4 regions of the Virgibacillus ainsalahensis genome follow, and region 1 is predicted to be linked to each of the others. Evidence: riboswitches for the same ligand, from Rfam matches in the RefSeq annotation. Region 1 holds a riboswitch; each other region holds the start of a gene.

Evidence for each region. Region 1 has a riboswitch for S-adenosylmethionine ahead of ACZ427_RS03105 (sodium:solute symporter family protein). Riboswitches for the same ligand answer to the same signal wherever they lie in the genome.
Region 2: it holds a riboswitch for S-adenosylmethionine, as region 1 does, so the genes downstream of both, ACZ427_RS19045 (O-acetylhomoserine aminocarboxypropyltransferase/cysteine synthase family protein) here and ACZ427_RS03105 (sodium:solute symporter family protein) in region 1, are expected to answer to the same signal.
Region 3: it holds a riboswitch for S-adenosylmethionine, as region 1 does, so the genes downstream of both, ACZ427_RS05460 (methionine ABC transporter ATP-binding protein) here and ACZ427_RS03105 (sodium:solute symporter family protein) in region 1, are expected to answer to the same signal.
Region 4: it holds a riboswitch for S-adenosylmethionine, as region 1 does, so the genes downstream of both, ACZ427_RS18070 (OsmC family protein) here and ACZ427_RS03105 (sodium:solute symporter family protein) in region 1, are expected to answer to the same signal.

The regions. Positions count from the first base shown of each region.
Region 1 is NZ_AP043943.1:668,569-673,753, forward strand. It holds gene ACZ427_RS03095 (MFS transporter) at 1-212, opposite strand, end outside; gene ACZ427_RS03100 (carbohydrate kinase family protein) at 431-1,387, shown strand; SAM riboswitch class I at 1,766-1,869, shown strand; gene ACZ427_RS03105 (sodium:solute symporter family protein) at 2,010-3,623, shown strand; gene sipW (signal peptidase I SipW) at 3,942-4,514, opposite strand; gene ACZ427_RS03115 (hypothetical protein) at 4,508-4,825, opposite strand; gene ACZ427_RS03120 (TasA family protein) at 4,909-5,185, opposite strand, start outside.
Region 2 is NZ_AP043943.1:3,845,728-3,850,912, forward strand. It holds gene ACZ427_RS19040 (SGNH/GDSL hydrolase family protein) at 1-539, opposite strand, end outside; gene ACZ427_RS19045 (O-acetylhomoserine aminocarboxypropyltransferase/cysteine synthase family protein) at 893-2,596, opposite strand; SAM riboswitch class I at 2,706-2,821, opposite strand; gene rarD (EamA family transporter RarD) at 2,914-3,840, opposite strand; gene megL (methionine gamma-lyase) at 4,269-5,185, shown strand, end outside.
Region 3 is NZ_AP043943.1:1,164,300-1,169,484, reverse strand. It holds gene ACZ427_RS05465 (methionine ABC transporter permease) at 1-516, opposite strand, end outside; gene ACZ427_RS05460 (methionine ABC transporter ATP-binding protein) at 506-1,537, opposite strand; SAM riboswitch class I at 1,730-1,842, opposite strand; gene ACZ427_RS05455 (thioredoxin family protein) at 1,915-2,229, opposite strand; gene ACZ427_RS05450 (toprim domain-containing protein) at 2,299-2,673, opposite strand; gene gcvH (glycine cleavage system protein GcvH) at 2,793-3,176, opposite strand; gene ACZ427_RS05440 (arsenate reductase family protein) at 3,234-3,599, opposite strand; gene ACZ427_RS05435 (acyl-CoA dehydrogenase family protein) at 3,717-5,185, opposite strand, start outside.
Region 4 is NZ_AP043943.1:3,635,143-3,640,327, forward strand. It holds gene ACZ427_RS18060 (Msr family ABC-F type ribosomal protection protein) at 1-1,341, shown strand, start outside; gene ACZ427_RS18065 (ferritin) at 2,395-2,898, opposite strand; gene ACZ427_RS18070 (OsmC family protein) at 3,024-3,482, opposite strand; SAM riboswitch class I at 3,567-3,690, opposite strand; gene ACZ427_RS18075 (DJ-1/PfpI family protein) at 3,888-4,187, shown strand; gene ACZ427_RS18080 (DinB family protein) at 4,321-4,857, shown strand; gene ACZ427_RS18085 (purine-cytosine permease family protein) at 4,900-5,185, opposite strand, start outside.

The sequences.
Region 1 (5,185 bases):
CCTAATTTATCCTGTATAACCCCATAAAATAACATGAATAGCAATGCACTAAATGAATTGAAAGAGTAAACGGTTCCAACTTGAGCACCGCTTAACCCTAGTGTGTTATTTAGCCAAATCGCATAAAAGGACCACCAAATTGACCAGGTGATAAAGAATAGGAATAAATAGCCTGAAGAAAACCAATACTTACTGTTGGTGAAAGTTTGCATGTTTTTCCCTCCATTTTTGTTTAATTTTTTTGTGATTTAGGATATAATAGTAAAAAAAGTTAATCGTTTACGTAATCGATTACGTGATAGTTTAAACGATTTCAATATAACTGTCAACGACCAAAACACTAAAAATGATTGAAATATTTGAAGACAGTTGTGTGTCATACTATTCTAGAAGTCAGATTGAAAAAATAAATATTATGGAGGACGAAATAATGAGTGAAGCAAATGTATGCTGTGTTGGGGAATTATTAATCGATATGTTCTGTACCGATGTAGGTGTTGCGTTAAAGGATGGAGAAAATTTTAAGAGAATGGCAGGGGGAGCGCCTGCAAATGTAGCCGCAGCAATAGCTAAATTGGGGGAGAAATCTTCCATGGTGGGAAAAGTCGGAAATGATGCGTTTGGGACATTTTTGATCGAAACTCTCAACCAATATAATGTAGAGACATCCTTCGTGTTAAAAGATGAAAACCTGTCGACAACAATGGCCTTTGTATCCCTGGAAGCAGATGGCGAACGCGATTTCCAATTTAATCGAGGCGCTGATAAAAACCTACAGTTGGATGAACTACCGGTTGATAGACTTCTGGATTCCTCTGTGCTTCATTTTGGCTCAGCAACAGCACTCCTGGATGGTGCATTGAAGGAAACGTATTTTGAATTAATGCGTCAGGCAAAGGACAAGAAAAAATTTGTTTCCTTTGACCCAAATTACCGGGGAGATTTGTGGAAAGGGAATGAACGGGGATTTATTGAACGTTCAAAGCAGGCACTTTTCTATGCTGATTTTGTGAAAGTAAGTGCAGAGGAATTAGAAATTATCACACAGGAGCAGGATATACATAAGGGCGTTGACACACTTCACCAGCTCGGAGCGGATATCGTTGCCGTTACGCTGGGAAAAGAAGGCTCTGTGATATCTAATGGTAAGAAGGAGAAGCTTGTCCCAAGTAAACCGGTGAAATCCATTGATTCGACTGGTGCGGGCGATGCCTTTATCGGTGCAGTGCTTTATCAATTTTCCAAAAGATTAAAAGAAAACAGTGCTGATGTCCATGCCGATTTCGATTTTCTACAGGAGGTTGTGTATTTCGCAAATATCGTCGGAGCACAAGTCTGCACAAAAGTTGGCTCACTAACAGCATTGCCAGCATTAGATGAAGTTTAGGGGGACGCAGGGACAGGTTCATTGTCCCAACAGGGTGCAGTTTGAATTGAGGGTTTTTGACTGATCAAACTCATTTCTTGATAGAATAGATTCTTTTTAGCAGTTAAGAAAGCATAAAACTATCTTACTACATAAGCTCAGGCTACGGCTTTCCCATCATAAAAGCTAGTCGAACAGGCCAAGTTTTCTAAAATCCGGTAAAGGGATTGTCTGCCATTTAGCTGTTTGGTTATTCTATTACCTGCCGTTCTTACGCTTTTAATCCGTCGGGAACATCTTAGCTTATTGTTTCTGTACTGGGACGAGGTACCTGTCCCTCCGTCCCCCTTGACTTATTTGTCGAAACATTGTAAATTATATACAATTACATAAGCGGACTTCTTATCAAGAGAGGTGGAGGGAATGGCCCTTTGATACCTCGGCAACAGGCTATTTACAAGTACTGTGCCAATTCCATCAGACAAATGTCTGAAAGATAAGAAGAGGAATCTGAATTATTTAAGCCCTCTTCTTATTATTTGGAAGTGGGCTTTTCTCTATTACTTGTTTAACCTTGGAAGATTTCAAGCTTAAATCCTAGTATTATTATCTTATTATTCAACATAAAAGGAGTGGGGACAACATGACAGAATATGGTGTTTGGATTATCATTCTTGCAATTGGCTATACGTTTGCACTGATTATTGCTGGTCAATTTGCCAAACGTCGCTTGACGAAAAAAGACAGCTATTTTGTTGGCAATCGAAATTTTAATAAATGGATTGTTGCCTTTTGTATAACTGGATTATTTTCTGGTTCTACCTATATTTCTATTCTTGAGCTTTCCTATCTGAGCGGCATCTCAGCAGTTTGGTATGGGGTGGCAGAAATGGTGCAAATTTTCATCATTGCTTTTTTAATTATCCGTTCATTTCGGAAAAAAATGCTTGTCACTGTTTCCGGTATGATTGGTGATAAATATGGACGTACGGCTAAGGGTGTTTCTGGTGCCATTACCGCCTTTGCGTTTCCGATGTGGTCTGTAGCAACTGCAATTGCATTCGCTTCGGCCATTCATGTGTTCACCGGGATTTCCCTGCCGCTTTCCGTGGCTTTTACCGCCATCCTGCTTTTCGTTTATCTGCAGGCTGGCGGCATGTGGTCCATCGCTTTTACGCAAACAATGAATATGGTTTTGTTTGGAATCATGATTATCATTGGGGCGATCGCCTTTTTCCTCAATCCGGGCATCGACGGCCTGCGTACACTTGCCATCGACAGACCGGAAATGTTTGACTTTGGCAGTGTTGGACTGCAAGTGATTGTCGTATGGTTCGGGACATTTCTGGTGAATGTTATCCTTGCCCAGGCTGCTTTCCAGATGGCACTTTCTTCACGCTCGCCGGAAGAAGGACAAAAAGGATTGATCATGGCAGGGTTTATGGCAGTCCCATTCATTGTCGGCGGTGTTTTATTTGGAATTGCCGCAAGCATCGTTGTGCCTGATGCCCAAACGGGACTTATTGCGATTCCTCAATATCTAATGGAAGTACTGCCCGCACCGCTTGTAGGTCTGTTTTTCCTTGGTGTATGGGCATGTGCGCTCGGGTGGGGAGGCCCATGCCAATTTTCCGGGGCAACAAGTCTTGGAAGAGATGTGGGAAGTTCGTTGAAACCGGCTGCAACAGAAAATCAGCTGATTAAATATACGAAAATTTCATTGCTGCTTTTAACGGTATTAATGATTGTGTTTGGATTAATGCGTACAGAGCAATCCGCCTGGTGGAATGTACTTGCCTGGACCATTCGAAACAGCGCAACATTCGCGCCGGTCGTAGCAGCACTCTTTTGGCCTGTTGTTACGAAACGCGCAGTTGTCACCGCATTATTTATGGGATTTGCGAGTGGTCTGCTATGGTATTACCTCGGTGACTGGCATCCAAATGAATTCTATTTGAACATTCACCCTGTCTGGGTTGGCAGTTCCATCAATATCCTGAGTATCACACTGGTGACACTCATGGACAAAAAAGCCGATTGGATTTTTCAAAAAGCAAACCGTTTAGCTTATATTAGCGTAACCGGTGGTATTTTGTTCACGTTATTAAATGTGCTTTATTTTGCTCCACTTTATCAAAATGGTTTATTCGGTCTATTTATGTTTGCGGCAATCCTGTGCTTTTTCATTGCAGCCATCCGCTTTTTCCGCCCGAAACTAGAACAACAGCAAATCCTATCCGAAGCATCTAATTTGTAATCCGATGCGAATAAAGGGGCGGTATTCCTGCTCCTAAATTGCATCTGTTTTGGAAAAAAGGGGGGACAGAGGGACAGGTTCATTGTCCCGGCGGGTTGCAGATTAAATTGAATCTGAGGTTTTTGATTGGTCAAATTCATTTCTTGATAGAATAGATTCTCTTTTCTTCCATTTTTTCCGGTAAAGGGATTGGCTGCCATTTAGCTGATTGGTTAACCGAATCCTTCTACTCTTCCGCTTTTAATCTCTCAGGAACATCTTAACTTATCGTTTCTCTACTGGGACGAGGTACCTGTCCCTCCGTCCCACCAAACCAAATCATTCCACACTCCCTGCACGCTTTCCCTCATCCAAATGCCTTAACGTCCGCCAGATCGTAAATGCAGCATAGCCAAGCAGCAGCACACCAGGAATAATCATAAATAAAATACTCCCATTGGCAGACTGGGCAAAATTAATGACATAACCCAGATAGGGGACGGTGAATCCAGTATAGAGCCCGACAACATTTTCTGCTACAACGGGGGATGAATCGACTGCATTATTATTGTCACCCTTGGTCGTATAAACAACACCATCATTTGTGGAAGCTACCTCGGTAATTCGGTGGGTGATTAAATTATTCTCTTCTCCAACAAATGTAATGACATCATTCGCCTGAAAGTTTGATTTCTCACCGTCGGCAACAGATTTCACAGCGATGACGGAACCTGTTTGAATACCTGGTTCCATGGACCCCGATAGGACAGATTTCAATTGATATCCGAATACTTCCGGCTGTCCACCGGAAATATTGGTGGAGATAACTAATGCGGCTACACTAATAAATAAAATGAACAGCATGCTTGAAAGTGCCCGGTTTGCCCACTTCGCTAAATTTTTTCTCAACATGCTTCACCTTCCTGTGATGGCTTATTGCTTTCAGCTTGACTGCTGTCCTCTTCTGTATTTTCCTCACTGGATGCTTGCGGGCAAGTCTTTTCCACATTGCCGCTCTGTGTTTCTTTGTCACTTTGTTCGTTCACTATTTCATTATCCCATACACCAATTGTCACCTTGGGATTCGTTTGAATTTGTTCACTAAAGGAGGCATCGGTATCGGTTGTTACATACCCAGCTGAAAATAGGAGGAGATACACGATTAGTATCCCTTTTAAAACAATGAAAAATGATTGATTTGAATGTATACGCCAGTGTCTCATATGACTTTCCACCCCTAATTTGCCATCATTCTATGTGAAAATAGATGGATCACGGGGAGAGAGCCCCCGTAATCCATCATGATCTATTCGGCATCTGTATTTCCGCTCTGTTGGACTGCTTCAAATTCCCAATTGAGTTGTAACTCATCTGTCTGAAAATGATTTTGGTTTTCTCCATTATCGATAAATGTCAAGTGGGCCGTGAAGTGTTTTTCCATGTCTCCGGACGGAATTTCTTCCCCGATTTGCTCCGAATTCCCACTTAATTCGGCCAGTGTTTTTTCAAATACGAGTGTCTGATTTCCGTCCTGATGAGAAAATAGCTCCACCAATATGTGATTGCCCAAGTCGTCATCATTA
Region 2 (5,185 bases), 680 kb from region 1:
AGTCTTTCTTCAAATTGCCTTCGCCCCTGGTCAAAATCCTCCAATTTCAGGTTCGTAAAGTTCTCTTTTACTATTTTCATAATGTCATTTGCACCGATTGTTATTAATGTGATATCCGCCTGCGCAAGAGATGAGGAAATTCCCGGATCATTCAGGCGTTCCAGCAGCTGGACGGACCGATTCCCGCGTTTACCAAAATTATCAATCGTAACAATTTGATTATTTTCATTGATTGCGCGGTCTAATATGCCGACATATCCACCTTCTTCATTATATGCACCTACACCTTGTGTGAGTGAATCACCGATAGCGACTATACGTGACTCCCGTTTGGAAAGAAAATTGATTGCATTTTGTAATCCTTCCATGACAATTTGGGAAAACTGTCGGTGTGTAGGTCCTTCTTCCGTTGTTACATGCTCATCTTCAGGTTCCTCCTGTTCGGGTTCTGGATTTTCTTCTTCCTTTTCCTCAGATACTTCAACGTCTTCTTCCTGTGGGATTGTCACATCATCAAAGTTGGCTGTGGGACGATTCATCCAAAAAAAGATTCCCCCCAAAAGAATAAAAACCATAATTGCAATAAAAAAGTGCTTTCTCCTCAACTGTATCACATCCATGTTGTGATATTATATAGTTCCCTATTATAAGTATAAGGGGCTAATTTTTCTATATGTTACTTTCATTTTACAGATTAAAAAATCGCCTTGCAAAAAGGCGATTTATAGATTGATGTGACATATATATTTTTTCCAATATATAAGGATTTTAAACGTTAAGATATTGTTACAACTTATATTCATGTTGAAATATAACTTCCAAGGCGCTGGATGGTCAAGTGCCTACGGGATTGATCATCCAGCGACAGGAAGTGATAATTCATTGGCTTTTGTTAAACTTGGGCACCTACGCGGGAAGCTTGATTCGCTCGTAAACGAATCGCCTGATCATAAGGGTTTTTGCCTGTTACGATCGATATGCCTGCTTTATCAGCATTTTCCTGTGATTTCTGATCGACATCAGAAGCGTTTTCGGCCCATAGGATCTTTCCTTGTTTATTGGCAACTTCTTCGATAATGGATGCAGAAACTTGTTGATCTTTTACCCAAATGGCATCTGCTTCATCCGGAGCATTCGATACTTCATCAATGGCAATTACTTCAAATCCAATTTTTTCCAATTTCTCACTGGCTTGATCGGCTGAAACTGTTGCAATCACCTTCTTGCGTATACCACCATTACTGCGGTCAAATGGGGAAGATAGCAACCATTTAACTACATCTTCTTCTGTTGGTTCATACAACCCCGGCTCACCTGTAGCAGCTGTGATTGCCTGATCCAAATCAGCAAGAACATCCTGTGGTGATTCGATTCCAACGGACAACCGAACCAATTCTTCCGTTACTCCACTTTGTTTAAGGTCCTCGACACCTAATTGCTGATGTGTTGTTGATGCAGGGTGAATAATTAATGACTTGGCATCCCCAACATTGGCAACATGGGACCAGAGTTTAACACCATCGATTAATTTTCTGCCTGCATCACGTCCGCCTTTAATTCCAAAAGTGATTATAGATCCATACCCGCCTGCTAGATATTTTTTTGCAAGGTTGTGGGACGGATGTTCCTCAAGACCAGGGAAATTAATCCATTCAACTGCTGGATGCTTTTGCAGGTATGCAGCGACTTCCTGAGCATTTTTGTTGTGGCGTTCCATTCTCAAGTGCAGTGTTTCTAGTCCCTGCAATAATAAAAATGCATTGTGAGGACTTAATGCCGCACCAATATCACGCAACAGCTGTACACGGAACTTTGTGGCAAAAGCCGCAGCTCCCAGGTCAGCATAACGAAGCCCATTGTAGCTGTCATCCGGTTCGGTAAATCCAGGGAATTTTTCGTTATTCCAATTGAAACGGCCGCCGTCGACCATCACACCACCAATTGTCGTGCCGTGACCACCAATCCATTTTGTTGCAGAATGGACAACAATATCAGCACCCCATGCAAGTGGTTTTGTCATATATGGTGTGGCAAACGTATTATCAATGATTAATGGAATGTTATTGTCGTGTGCAATTTCGGCTACTTTCTCTACATCGAAGACATTAAGACTTGGGTTTGTGATAATTTCGCCAAATATAGCTTTTGTTTTATTCGTAATGGCAGCCTGTATTGCTTCATGATCCGTACCATCTACCAATTTCACATCGATTCCGTAGCGCGGCAATGTATTTACGAAAAGATTGTATGTACCACCATATAAATTACTGTCGGCGATGATTTCATCTCCTGCAGAAGCCAGGTTTAATATGGAAAGGGTAATCGCAGCCATCCCGGATGAGGTTGCTACTGCGCCTACACCGTCCTCAAGCTGAGCGATTCGCTGTTCAAAAGCATCAACGGTTGGGTTCATGATACGGGAGTAAATATTTCCCGGTTCTGCCAGACCGAACAGATTTTGTGCATGCTCTGTATCACGAAAAACGTATGAAGTTGTTTGATAGATTGGTACTGCCCGTGAACCTGTAGTAGGGTCTGGTTCCTGACCTCCGTGAAGTAGTACTGTTTCCGGGTTGTGAAAATGAAAGTTAGTCATGAATGATTCCTCCTTGGATTTTGGATGGTTTGGTATCGTACTGGAACGTTGGAAAAGGAATGAAAAAGCCCTCTTCCTAAGAAGAGGGCGTATATTCGAACCGGTCCTCCTCTTATCTTCCAGATCATGTGACCTGTAGGATGGGGCACCTTTAAAGCAATTTCATCTTGCATTAAGGTTGCCGGGCTTCGCAGGGCCTATTCCCTCTGCCACTCAGGATAAGAGATTTAATTTTTCTGAATTACTCAACATTATAGGCTGAAGCCTGACAGCCTGTCAACTATTTTGCCAAAATAAATATTTTTCGAACAGTTGTTTTATGTATTTCTTTTTCCTGCTCCGGCGTTTTTTTGTTTTGAAACAGGCCGTTTATATGAAGATGCCATATAAATAATTAATGCGGCCCAGATAAATAAAAACGCGATTAGATGTGCTTGCGTGAATGGTTCATTATATAGAAATACACCTAGAAACAACATAATTGTTGGGGCAATGTACTGCAGAAAACCGATCATAGCGAGCGGGATTTGTTTAGCCCCACTTGCAAACAGCAATAATGGAACTGCAGTAACCACTCCTCCACCCATTAAAAGGAGATTTGTTGCGGAAAGAGGAGTCGCCATAGAGAATGCATTTTCGGATAGTGTAAAGACGTAAATCAGGGCGATTGGTGTAACAATCAATGTTTCAATGGTTAAACCGAACATAGCACTGAGATCGACCATCTTTTTCAATAAACCATAAAAAGCGAAGGAAAATGCCAGAACGAAAGACACCCATGGGAATACACCGAAACTCACGGTTAAATAAAGTACACCGACAGCTGCTAGAATAAATGAGAGAAACTGCCTTCCTGTATACTTCTCTTTTAATACGATAATTCCCAACAGAATGCTGACAAGTGGGTTGATATAATAGCCCAAACTTGCCTGGACGACATAATCACTGTTGACCGCCCAGATGAATGTCAGCCAGTTCAGGCTGATAAAAATAGAGGCGAGGCTAATGCCAAGCAATTGTTTCTTTTTCTTCCAGATTCGTTTACATTCCATGATGAAGGCGGGAAATTTCCCTGAAATTAAAACAATTGCCAGCATAAAAGCAAACGACCATATAATTCGCTGTGCCAGTATTTCTCCGGCAGAAACATTGTCGACCATTTTCCAATAGATTGGAAGAAACCCCCATAAGAGATATGCCCCTGCCGCATATGTAATTCCGATTTTTTCCTGGTTGTTTTTCATTCTTCTTTCCCCCATTAATGAAGTAAACCAATTTTAGAAGGTATTACCGGATTAAGCAATCTACCTGCTCAATCCGAAAAGGCTCCGCGGGCTAGCCTAAGGTCCGTAGATCTATCCCAACCGCTGCCTGTAATAGCACGCTTTAAAAGGCTGTTTTCTAATAGATTATTTTTTTTGATACAAAAACGATAAAATGCGACATAATTTGAACTGAAGGTTGATGTTTTTAACTCTAACGGAAATCAACCCAGTGATATTGTACGTCGCAACATCGTATTTTATATCAATTGCGAAGTTTGAAAAGGAGCATATTATGCGATAAGAGCATGGAAAAATGAGCTGTGAGGAATGAACGCTTTCAAACGATAGTATTATAGGTTAATATAGTAGTTAGAATGTTTTAAAAACAATTGACGGAGGTTTATTTCATGTCAAAAAAACAAAAAAACTTTGAAACGACAGTTATACACGAAGGATATGATTCAAAAGATATGCTCGGAAGCCTGGCTGAACCATTATTCCAAACATCAACCTATACATTTGATACAGCAGAACAAGGGGAAAGACGCTTTGCCGGTGAAGAGGAAGGATATGTCTACTCCCGAATCGGAAACCCGACAGTAACAATACTAGAAGAGCGGATTGCGGCACTTGAAAAAGGAGAGCGTGGTCTTGCATTTGCTTCCGGGATGGCTGCGGTGTCTGCTGTGCTTGTTGCCCTGACAAAGGCAAATGATCATATCGTATGCTCGTCCGGATTATATGGCTGCACATTCGGGTTACTGACGATGATGAAGGAAAAATACAATATTGATCATGATTTCTCAGAAATGGCTTCAAAGGAGGAAGTCCGGTCACACATCAAGCCGGAAACGGTTTGTATTTATGTGGAAACACCAATTAACCCGACAATGAAGCTGATTGATCTTGAGATGGTAGCAGAAGTCGCAAAGGAGTATGATATACCGGTAGTCGTTGATAACACATTTTCCTCTCCTTATTTGCAGCGGCCGCTCGAGCTTGGCTGTGATATCATTATTCATAGTGCAACCAAATATATTGGCGGCCACGGGGATGTTGTTGCAGGGCTTGTCGTTGGGAAAAGGGATTTCCTGGATTCAGTGGCGATGACAACACAAAAAGACATGGGTGGAATTATGTCGCCATTTGATGCTTGGCTTCTGCTCAGAGGTCTGAAAACATTACCGATTCGTCTTGACCGCCATTGTGATAATGCAGAAAAGGTCTTTGAAAAACTCCGAAATCATCCAAACGTGGATAATGTGTACTATCCAGGTGATGAAACCCATGCGGATTACCATATAAAAGAAAAGCAGATGAAGCG
Region 3 (5,185 bases), 500 kb from region 1:
AATAACACCAGCCATTGCTGTATAACCTATAAGCGCGATAGCCGTGACGGTTAAACCGGAAACAAGGGCTGGCATAGATTCTGGCAGCAATACCTTGAAGATAATGGTCCGCGTCTTAGCACCCATTGATTTTGCTGCTTCGACTACACCTTTATCTACTTCCTTCAATGCAATCTCTACAAGCCGGCCATAAAACGGTGCAGAACCAATAATCAGCGCCGGGAGTGCTGCATTGGGCCCACGAATTGTACCAATTAGAAAATCCGTGAATGGAAACAGTAATAAAATCAATATAATGAAAGGGATAGCGCGAAAAATATTTACCAATGCTGCCACGATAAAATTAATGTATTTATTCTGCCAAATTCCATCTTTCATCGTGAGAAATAATAAAAGCCCTAATACAAGTCCAAAAATGCATGTCCCTATTAATGCAAAAATTGTCATATAAAACGTTTCATACGTTGCTACCCAAAAATCCTGCATATCTATATTTGGAAATAAATTAGTTAACACCTGGGATTACCTCCATTTCTACAGAGGTTTTTTCATGTACAAAGGAGACAGCCTTCTCTACTTCTTCCGGCTCACCTTTCACTTGCACAAATAATGTTCCATAGGCACCCGCCTGTGTCTGGGTAATTTTCCCCTGGAGTATATTGATATCAATTGCAAATTTTTTAGCCAATTGACTGATGAGTGCCTGATTAGTTGTCTCCCCGATAAAATGAAGCCGTATGATTTTACCATCTTCATAGGTATTAACTAAATGAGTCACGCTGTCCTCTTCATCATTTCCTCCCATGACCTGTTCCACAAACTTCTTTGTTACAGGTTGTTCTGGATGTGAAAATAAGTCCAATACATCACCTTGTTCTATAATTTTCCCATTTTCCATTACCGCAACCTGTTTACAGATTTTACGTATCACATGCATTTCGTGTGTAATGAGGATGATTGTCAGACCCAACTTTTGATTGATATCGACTAAAAGGTCCAGGATTGCGTTCGTGGTTTCAGGATCAAGTGCAGAAGTTGCTTCGTCACAAAGTAATATCTTTGGGTTATTTGCTAATGCGCGAGCAATACCGACCCTCTGTTTCTGACCGCCGCTCAGTTGAGACGGATAAGCATTCTCTCTTCCTGACAGCCCCACTAAATGAATTAATTCCTGCACACGCGACTGTCTTTCCTTCTTTGAAATTCCAGCGATTTCGAGCGGAAAGGCAATATTATCCTTTACTTTTCTGGACCATAGTAAATTGAAATGCTGAAAAATCATACCAATTTCCTGGCGTGCAAGCCGTAGCTGATTCGTGTTTAATGCTGTTATTTCCTGATTATCAATCTCAATTCGTCCAGTCGATGGTTCCTCCAGTCTGTTAAGTAATCTGACAAAAGTACTCTTTCCGGCGCCACTATAGCCGATGACTCCGAATATCTCTCCTTCTTCTATATCGAGTGTCAGATCATCCACAGCAGTAATATGCTTTTTATCCGACTTGTAAAATTTACTTAAACTTTCTATAGTAATCAAACATAATCCTCCTCGTAAAAACTGCAACATCCAGTATAGCCTTAGTATACTCAACTTTTCGCCAGTTTTAATGGCAATAAAAGTATATTCCGTATTTACATAGTTAGAGCCACATTTTATACCGCCTTAACTGCAAATAAAAAACGCCTTTCTGTAAGAGAACAGAAAAGCGCAGTACATTACCTTTTCGTTCTCTCATCCACCAAAGTAATTACTTTGCAGGAGTTGGCACCTTTCAAACACCATCACGTTTGAAGGTTGCCGCGGTTTCATAGGGCCAGTCCCTCCACCGCTCATGATAAGAGATAATCGCATTCAACTGGAATTTAATATTTTAAATAATAGCACGCTCATTATTTTGTGTCAACACAAACAACCTAGCCTTTCACAAACAACTCCGGTTTATATTCCATTAAGTAATGGTATATATTTGCAATTGAATAAAACGTATATACTTTTTCTTTTATTTCGCTTTGTTCCATTATCAAGAGACATGGTACACTTTCTATTCTGTTTTCCTGCATAAATTCCGGGTACATGGAAGCATTCATTTCATAAAAAACATCTTCCTTATGTACGGATTCTATCTTGTCAAGCATGGTGCGCGCCAACTTACATGTTCCGCAAAATGGCGTGTAGATATATAATAGATATCGATCTTCCTGCAAGACTTCATTTGTTATCTGTTGCAAATTATCACCCTAAATCAAATGGAAAAACCAGGCCTCACTCTGTTGGTTGCAGGCCGGTTTTTCTTATACTTATAAATACTTGTTACCTTTCAATGCAAAAATCGGATTAACGGCAATGTGCTTGCTCAGTAAAGCAGTAGCGAGTATGTTTTCCGGGGTCGTTGCCACTTCCCGATATTCACTGCTAACGAAAATATGCTCAGCATGCGGCAGCTCTCGGGCTAATTGTCTCCGAAGCTTCACACCCGGCTCATCCTCATCAACCATTATAATGACATCCTTATGATCCAGATCATACGTCTCCAGAAGTTCATCAAAACGTTCTACACCAAGTGTACCGTTTGTACAAACAATCGTAACATCATCTGTTATTAGTTTCTCTATCTGTCTTTTGTCTGTTACTCCCTCAACAATGATCACCTTATCCGTTTCATGAGTTATCATCACATAGCACTCCTTATGAAATCAAGCAAGAAGCTTATTTACTTAAGTATATGATAAAACAATAGCTGACTATACACTTTTTAAAAAGTATAAGTCAGCCAGAGATATTTTTAGTTATTTTAGTCTTCTTCCGTAATCTCTTTGTACTGCTCTGCTGATAATAACTGATCCAGTTCAGACTCATCCGCAGGTTCTACAACAACCATCCAAGCTTTTTCATATGGCGATTCATTTACAAATTCAGGGCTGTCTTCCAGCTCCTCATTCACTTCTATGATTTTCCCGCTGACAGGAGCATACAGTTCTGAAACGGTTTTTACCGATTCCACACTTCCAAATGGCTCATCCAATTCAATTTCATCGCCAACTTCCGGAAGTTCAACGAATACGATATCTCCCAGTTCATCTTGTGCAAAATCTGTAATGCCGATGCGCAACCGACCTTCTTCCTTTTTAACCCATTCATGTTCTTTTGAGTATAAATTATCTTCCGGTAAACTCATAACCATCCCTCCATATAATCATTTCATTTCAACTATACAAGTTAAGCTTGAATTTTTCTAGTATTTATTCAGCCAATACTCCTGAAACATTTCTTCCTTAAATCCAACCGTTACCTTTTCGCCGTCTGTTACGATTGGTCTCTTTATCAGCATTCCGTCAGTAGCCAGAATTTCTGCCATTTCCCGTGTATCTGCTTCTTTAATTTTTTCTTTGATATTCATTTCACGATACTTTTTCCCGCTCGTATTGAAAAATTTCTTGGCAGGAAGGCTACTTTTTGCGATAAAGTCCAGGAGTTCTTCTTTAGTTGGTGTATTTTCAACAATATGTATACTGTTATATTCAACATTATTATCATCCAGCCATTTCTTTGCTTTTTTACAAGTTCCACAGTTGGGATACCAATAAAATGCAAGTGACATATCTTTAACCCCCATTTCTATTTGTTTACATTTAATTCTATCATGTTTCCTGCATGTATTGAAGTTTTATACAAATCAAAAGCCTCCTGTTATCCTACGACAGAAGGCTCCTTTCCTTTATACGGTATATTTTTCTTCTTTAATGATCTCAGCAGCTATCTCACGTTTTTTCGAAACCACGTTTGTTGGTGTGTGACGAGTCAGTTTCCTTAGAGATGAGAGCATCGTGCGTAAATTGTCTCCTTCTTCTACTGCAATCAATGTTTCTTTCGCATCTGCTTCCATACGATTAAATGCTTCTTGTACATACACTTGAGTGTAGAGAAGCTTCTGTATATTTTTCTCTTCACCTGATTTGTTAACCGCTTTTTCTGTTCGAAGGATGGCAGATTCCATGTTGTAGACTTCTGCAACCATATCTGCGAGGTTTACAAGAATTTCTTGTTCGTTCTCGAGCTTCTGTCCATATTTTTGTGCAGCAAGACCGGCACCCAGCAGAACGATTTTCTTCGCGTTTTTCAATAAATGCTTCTCCTGTTCCAACGCTTCTGTACCAACTTCTTCCGGCATCATCATTACTAATTCCTCTTGAAGCGTTTGAGCCTTTTGCAATAATGGCAATTCGCCTTTCATTGCTTTTTTCAGCAATGAACCAGGGACTAACAGACGGTTAATTTCATTTGTTCCCTCAAAAATACGGTTAATACGTGAATCACGATACATGCGTTCCACTTCATACTCTTGCATGAATCCATAACCGCCATGCATTTGTACAGCTTCATCCACCGCATGGTCCAGCAATTCAGTAGCCATATATTTACCCATGGAGCATTCAATTTGATATTCAGCAATTGCACGGGCGACTTCACGGCCATCTTTCAACTGCTCCTCATCCAATGCCCCCATTCGCTGTTCAAACAATCCTACAGTTCGATACACCGCACTTTCATTTGCATATATTTCCGAAGCAATTGTTCCAAGTTTTTCCTGTGTCAATGAAAAACTTGAGATTGGTGTATCAAATTGTTTTCGTTCATTCACATATTTTGTTGCAGCTGCCAATGCATTTTTTGATCCGCCAACTCCACCAATTGCCAGCTTATAGCGTCCTACATTCAAAATATTGAATGCAATCACATGACCGCGACCTTTTTCGCCTAATAGATTTTCCACGGGCACTTCCGCATCTTCTAAAACTAAAGTTCGTGTGGATGAACTTTTTATACCCATTTTCTTTTCTTCCGGTCCAGTGGAAACACCAGGGTATTCACGTTCTACAATAAATGCAGAAAAATGTTCACCGTCGATTTTAGCATAGACAATGAATACGTCGGCGAAAGCTGAATTGGTGATCCACTGCTTTTCACCATTTAATATATAGTGCGTTCCGGCTTCATTCAATTTCGCTGTTGTCTTTGCACCCAAAGCATCTGAACCTGAACTTGGTTCTGTCAAGGCATAAGCCGCAATCAATTCACCTGTCGCCAGTTTTGGCAAGTATTTCTGTTTCTGTTCATCATTCCCGAAAAATACAATCGGGAGTGAACCAATACCGACATGCCCACCATGTGTTATCGAAAAACCAC
Region 4 (5,185 bases), 900 kb from region 1:
AAAAATGGAGCAGGGAAAAGTACGCTATTAAAGCTACTTGCAGGTACGGTTCAACCGTCACATGGAAAAGTGAGTCGTCACGTGGATTTCGGTTATTTTGAACAAGTGGAGGCGCCAAAAGCCCGTGAGGCTGATCCTGAGTTACTGGGAAAATTGCATGTCTCAGACGATGCGGATGGATTAAGTGGTGGTGAGCAAACAAGACTGAAGCTTGCACAATTGTTTACACACTACTACGAAGCTTTATTCATTGATGAACCGACTACACACCTGGATCAGAGTGGTATATCGTTTTTATGTGATGAACTGATGTATTACTATGGTGCACTGCTGCTTATCAGTCATGATCGCGCTGTGCTGGATGAACTTGTTACAACAATTTGGGAAGTGGACGGGGGAAAAGTAAACGTATATACCGGAAATTACAGTGAATACATGGCCCAGAAGCAATTGGAGGTTCAGCAGCAAAACCAGGAACATGAACAATATTTGAAAGAAAAGAGCCGACTGGAAAAAGCGGCGCAAGAAAAGATGAAAAAAGCGGATAAAATAGCTAAGTCTTCTTCGATGTCGAAAAAAGAATCGAAAACAAAAGCAAATCGTATGTTTGAGACGAAATCGAAAGGCACGAGCCAAAAAGCGATACAGCGTGCGGCAAAAGCAGTTGAACATCGAATGGAGAAACTGGAGGAAGTTGAAGCTGTAAAAGAAGAAAGATCCATTGTGTTTCACCAGTCAAAAGCATTGGAATTGCATAACAAATTTCCAATTATGGCAGACAGACTAACACTGTGTGTCAAGGGAAAAGTGTTATTGGATGATGTAAGTTTCCAAATGCCGTTGGGTAAAAAAATAGCGATTAACGGCAGCAACGGCAGTGGGAAAAGTACGTTGTTCCATCATATTGTGAACAACGGGTCCGGCTTAAGCCTTTCACCAAAAGCAAAGATAGGTTACTTCCGTCAAATGAGCTATCAATTTACCAGTGATGAAACGGTGCTGCAATTTGTGAAAAACCGCTCTGCATATGATGAAGGATTTCTGCGAAGTGTTTTGCATTCCATGATGTTTGTCGGAACAGATATACAAAAAAGCGTGAAGTCATTAAGTGGTGGAGAAGCAACCCGTCTACAACTTTGCAAACTTTTCTTAGGGGAATATAACATTTTACTGTTAGACGAACCGACTAATTTCTTAGACATCCGTGCTATTGAAGCACTGGAACGCTTTATCACTTCCTATAAAGGAACCATTCTGTTTGTATCACATGATAAAAAATTTATAGAAAATGTAGCAGATCTGCAATTTCAAATCGCTAATAAAAAGATGTTGCAAATGTAAATGAACAAGTTAAATAGCATACCAAATCGCATAGTGATTGGTATGCTATTTTTCGTTGATATACAATCATTATGACAGCTCTCCTTCGTTCGGTCGTTCATTCACCTGATAAGTGCCCGAAAGCCGGCTCTTTCTCCTCGTTCAGTCGTTCATCCCCCTGATGAGTGCCCGAATGACAGCTTTTCTTCTTCGTTCAGTCGTTCATCCCCCTGATAAGTGCCCGAAAGCCGGTTCTTCCTCTTCGTTCAGTCGTTCATCCCCATGATGAGTGCCCGAATGACGGCCCTTTCTCTTCGTTCGGTTGTTCATCCTCTTGATGAGTGCCCGAATGACAGCTTTTCATCTTCGTTCAGTCGTTCATCCCCATGATGAGTGACCGAATGACAGCTCTTTTTCTTCGTTCAGTCGTTCATCCCCTTGATGAGTGCCCGAATGCCAGCTCTTCTTCTTCGTTCTGTCGTTCATCCCCATGATGAGTGACCGAATGACAGCTCTTTTTCTTCGTTCAGTCGTTCATCCCCATGATGAGTGCCCGAATGACAGCTTTTCATCTTCGTTCAGTCGTTCATCCCCTTGATGAGTGCCCGAATGTCGGTTCTTTTTCTTCGTTCGGTTGTTCATCCTCTTGATGAGTGCCCGAATGACAGCTTTTCATCTTCGTTCAGTCGTTCATCCCCATGATAAGTGCCCGAATGTCGGTTCTTTTTCTTCGTTCGGTTGTTCATCCTCTTGATAAGTGCCCGAATGACAGCTTTTCTTCTTCGTTCAGTCGTTCATCCCCCTGATGAGTGCCCGAATGACAGCTTTTCATCTTCGTTCTGTCGTTCATCCCCCTGATGAGTGCCCGAATGACAGCTCTTCTTCTTCGTTCAGTCGTTCATCCCCATGATGAGTGACCGAATGACAGCTTTTCTTCTTCGTTCAGTCGTTCATCCCCCCGATGAGTCCCGATTCCTGGAGAATGTTAATTGAATCAATAACCATAGGTATTTTTACAGATCAATAGAAAACTGCACCCGGATTTGGAGTGCAGTTTTCTATTGATCTATCCAATTAATCTTCTTCGTCAAACTCCCGCTTGGCAAGCTGCTGTTCATAGATAAACAGTGCATTATTATCATCTTTGATACGCTCCATATAGTCAATATGCGTTTCAAACATGGACTCTTCTTCAACCTGTTCATCCAGGAACCATCTGACAAAGGATAATGTCATATGTTCCTTCTCATCCATTGCAATATCTGATATTTCATAGAATGATTTTGTTACTTCTCTTTCCTGTTCTCGGCCTTTTTTGAACGTATCCAGAACGGAACCATAATCATTTTTCGGTGCAGGAAGTGCTTTAAACTTCGCATGAATCCCACGATCGTTCAAGTAATTGTAAATTTTCATGCCGTGGTAACGCTCTTCCTTCGCCTGCTGGATAAAGAAATTAGCAAAACCATCATAGCTGTTCGTTTCACAGTAGGATGCCATCGCCATGTACTCATGGGATGCTGCAAACTCGTTGTTCATTTGGTTAATTAATGCTTCTTGTAACTTATTTGACAACATAGAAATCATCCTCCTTTGTGAGTTAATTATAACACTATTCGTGGTTACATAATAAAGAAAGATGCATTCTGTTTTATTCAATAGATTGAGATCATCTGCTTTTCATGAATCGGCGCGCTCTTTGTTTATTTTTGCCCAACCGGATTCTCGATCACTACCCCTCCAGATACAACTTCTACTGTGTTGGCGATGGTATCACCGACAGGGCAGTGTTTTTCGATGAATGCAACAAACTCATTCACTTTCTCCTCGGGTGCATCTGTCTCGATGTGGTAGGTATAGCGGATGGTGGAAAAGCCCGGGCGGACATCACTTTTGCCAAGGAATCCGTCAAGATCTATGTCACCTTCCAGCTCCACGGAAAATGCGTTCAGATTGATATCGAATTTTTCCGCATAGGTACGGGCGACAATGGACTGGCATGCGCCGAGTCCGGAAAGTAGCACCTCCACTGGATTCATGCCTTTGTCGGTTCCACCAAGATTTGCCGGCTCATCAATGGTCAGTTTGTGGCCCCTTGCTTCTGTCTCCACCAATACATTTTCTTTGAGTGTTGCATTTGCCTTAACTGTTTGTACAGCCATTTATAATCCGCTCCTTTATTATTATTTACACAAAAGCCCTTCTCCATGAAGGGGAAGGGCGGTAATCTTAGACATCACGTCCCCTTCCCATCTTCGGAATGCATTCATTCCTCTGAAATTGGCACCGTGTTTTAAAAGGGGAAAATCCCTTCTAAGACCGGTTGCCGAGAGCTCATCGGGTCAGTCCCTCCCTCTCTCTGGATAAGAAGTAGCTATTTATGTAATTGTCATTAATCTTATCAGAATTAGTAGAATAGTCAAGCGATTTTTGCATGAAATTTATTTCAGTGTAATAGCAGAGTTGTTAAATAAGCAGGAATGTGGTCAATAGCGTAGAAATAGTTATATACATAGGAGGAGTAGCAATGCAGGAGTTTTAAATCAAAGGGAAAGATAAAAGATTGGATGATGAAACATAAAACGATTGAATATATCTGTTCCGTCTGCACCGGAGCGTACATATTAGGTGAAACTGGATTATTAGATGGAAAGAAAGCTACTACCCACCACTCAGCGTTGAAAATTGTACAAGAAAAGTATCCTCATATTCGCGTTTTATCCGATAGTAAAGTTGTGCATGATGGTAACTTCATTTCTTCCGGCGGGGTCTCTTCAGGAATTAATATGGCACTCTACCTTGTAGAGCAAATAATGGGGAAAGCAACTGCTGAGAGAACAGCTAAAACGATTGAATTTGTGCAATAAATATTTTCATGAACGGGGCAGGTAATTGCGGAATAAGGCATTGAATTGTAAGTCGTAGATAAACAGATTTCACAAGGAGAACGAAATATCCATTATAGGTTTAGAAGGTGAATATCCCTTGAAAAGTGAGCAGATGCAATTTTATTTTCAGCTGGTAGAAGACCAACGTAATGATTTTTTTCGGTACATAGATGAAAAGGTGGAGGACGCATGGGAACGTCCACTAACGGATAAATGGTCGATTGGCGAGACAGTCTATCATCTCGTGCTTATGGTAAGGTTAGTGCGAAGGGTTTCCATTTTTTATCTTCCAGTGATGCAGCCTTATGCACATCTACGCAAGAAACGTCCGTATCAAACAAAGAGTCATAATATTTATGAGGAATACAAGCAAACGAAGAAACGACCAATGAAAGCGCCTTTTCTGTTAATACCGCCAAATAATCTGAGTCAGAAATACCACTTCACAGAGGTTTGGCAGCTGCTCAACACCGAAACAGCCAAATTGAAGGAAAAAGTTGCTGCTATCGATGAACGTGTGGCCGGCCAAATTCGCTATCCCGACCCGATTGCCCACTACCCAAACGTCATTCAAAGCATTCACTTAGTAGCAATCCATGAACAACACCATTTCGATTTAGCAGTAAAATATGATCAGAATCAAAAATAATAAAAACAAAACCCTCTACTCACACGAGTAGAGGGTTTATTTTTATGCGATATAATCTTGTTTGTGAACATCAGGGTTTTCTTTTATGATATAGAATTTACCTTTTGTTGTAATTGCAAGGACTACGGTAAGAATCGCTGCAAGTATTGCTGCAAAGAATGCGGCAGTACTTTGCAGGAACGTACCCATATAGCCTAATGCAGCAATTGTTCCTAAACCACTGGCTATCAATAATGATGCAACACCAACAGGGTTCCACTTATGCAGGTTTTCCTGTTTGGCTTCATAATAGCCTGGGCCAATCTTAAGAATTCGCTTGACGATGACC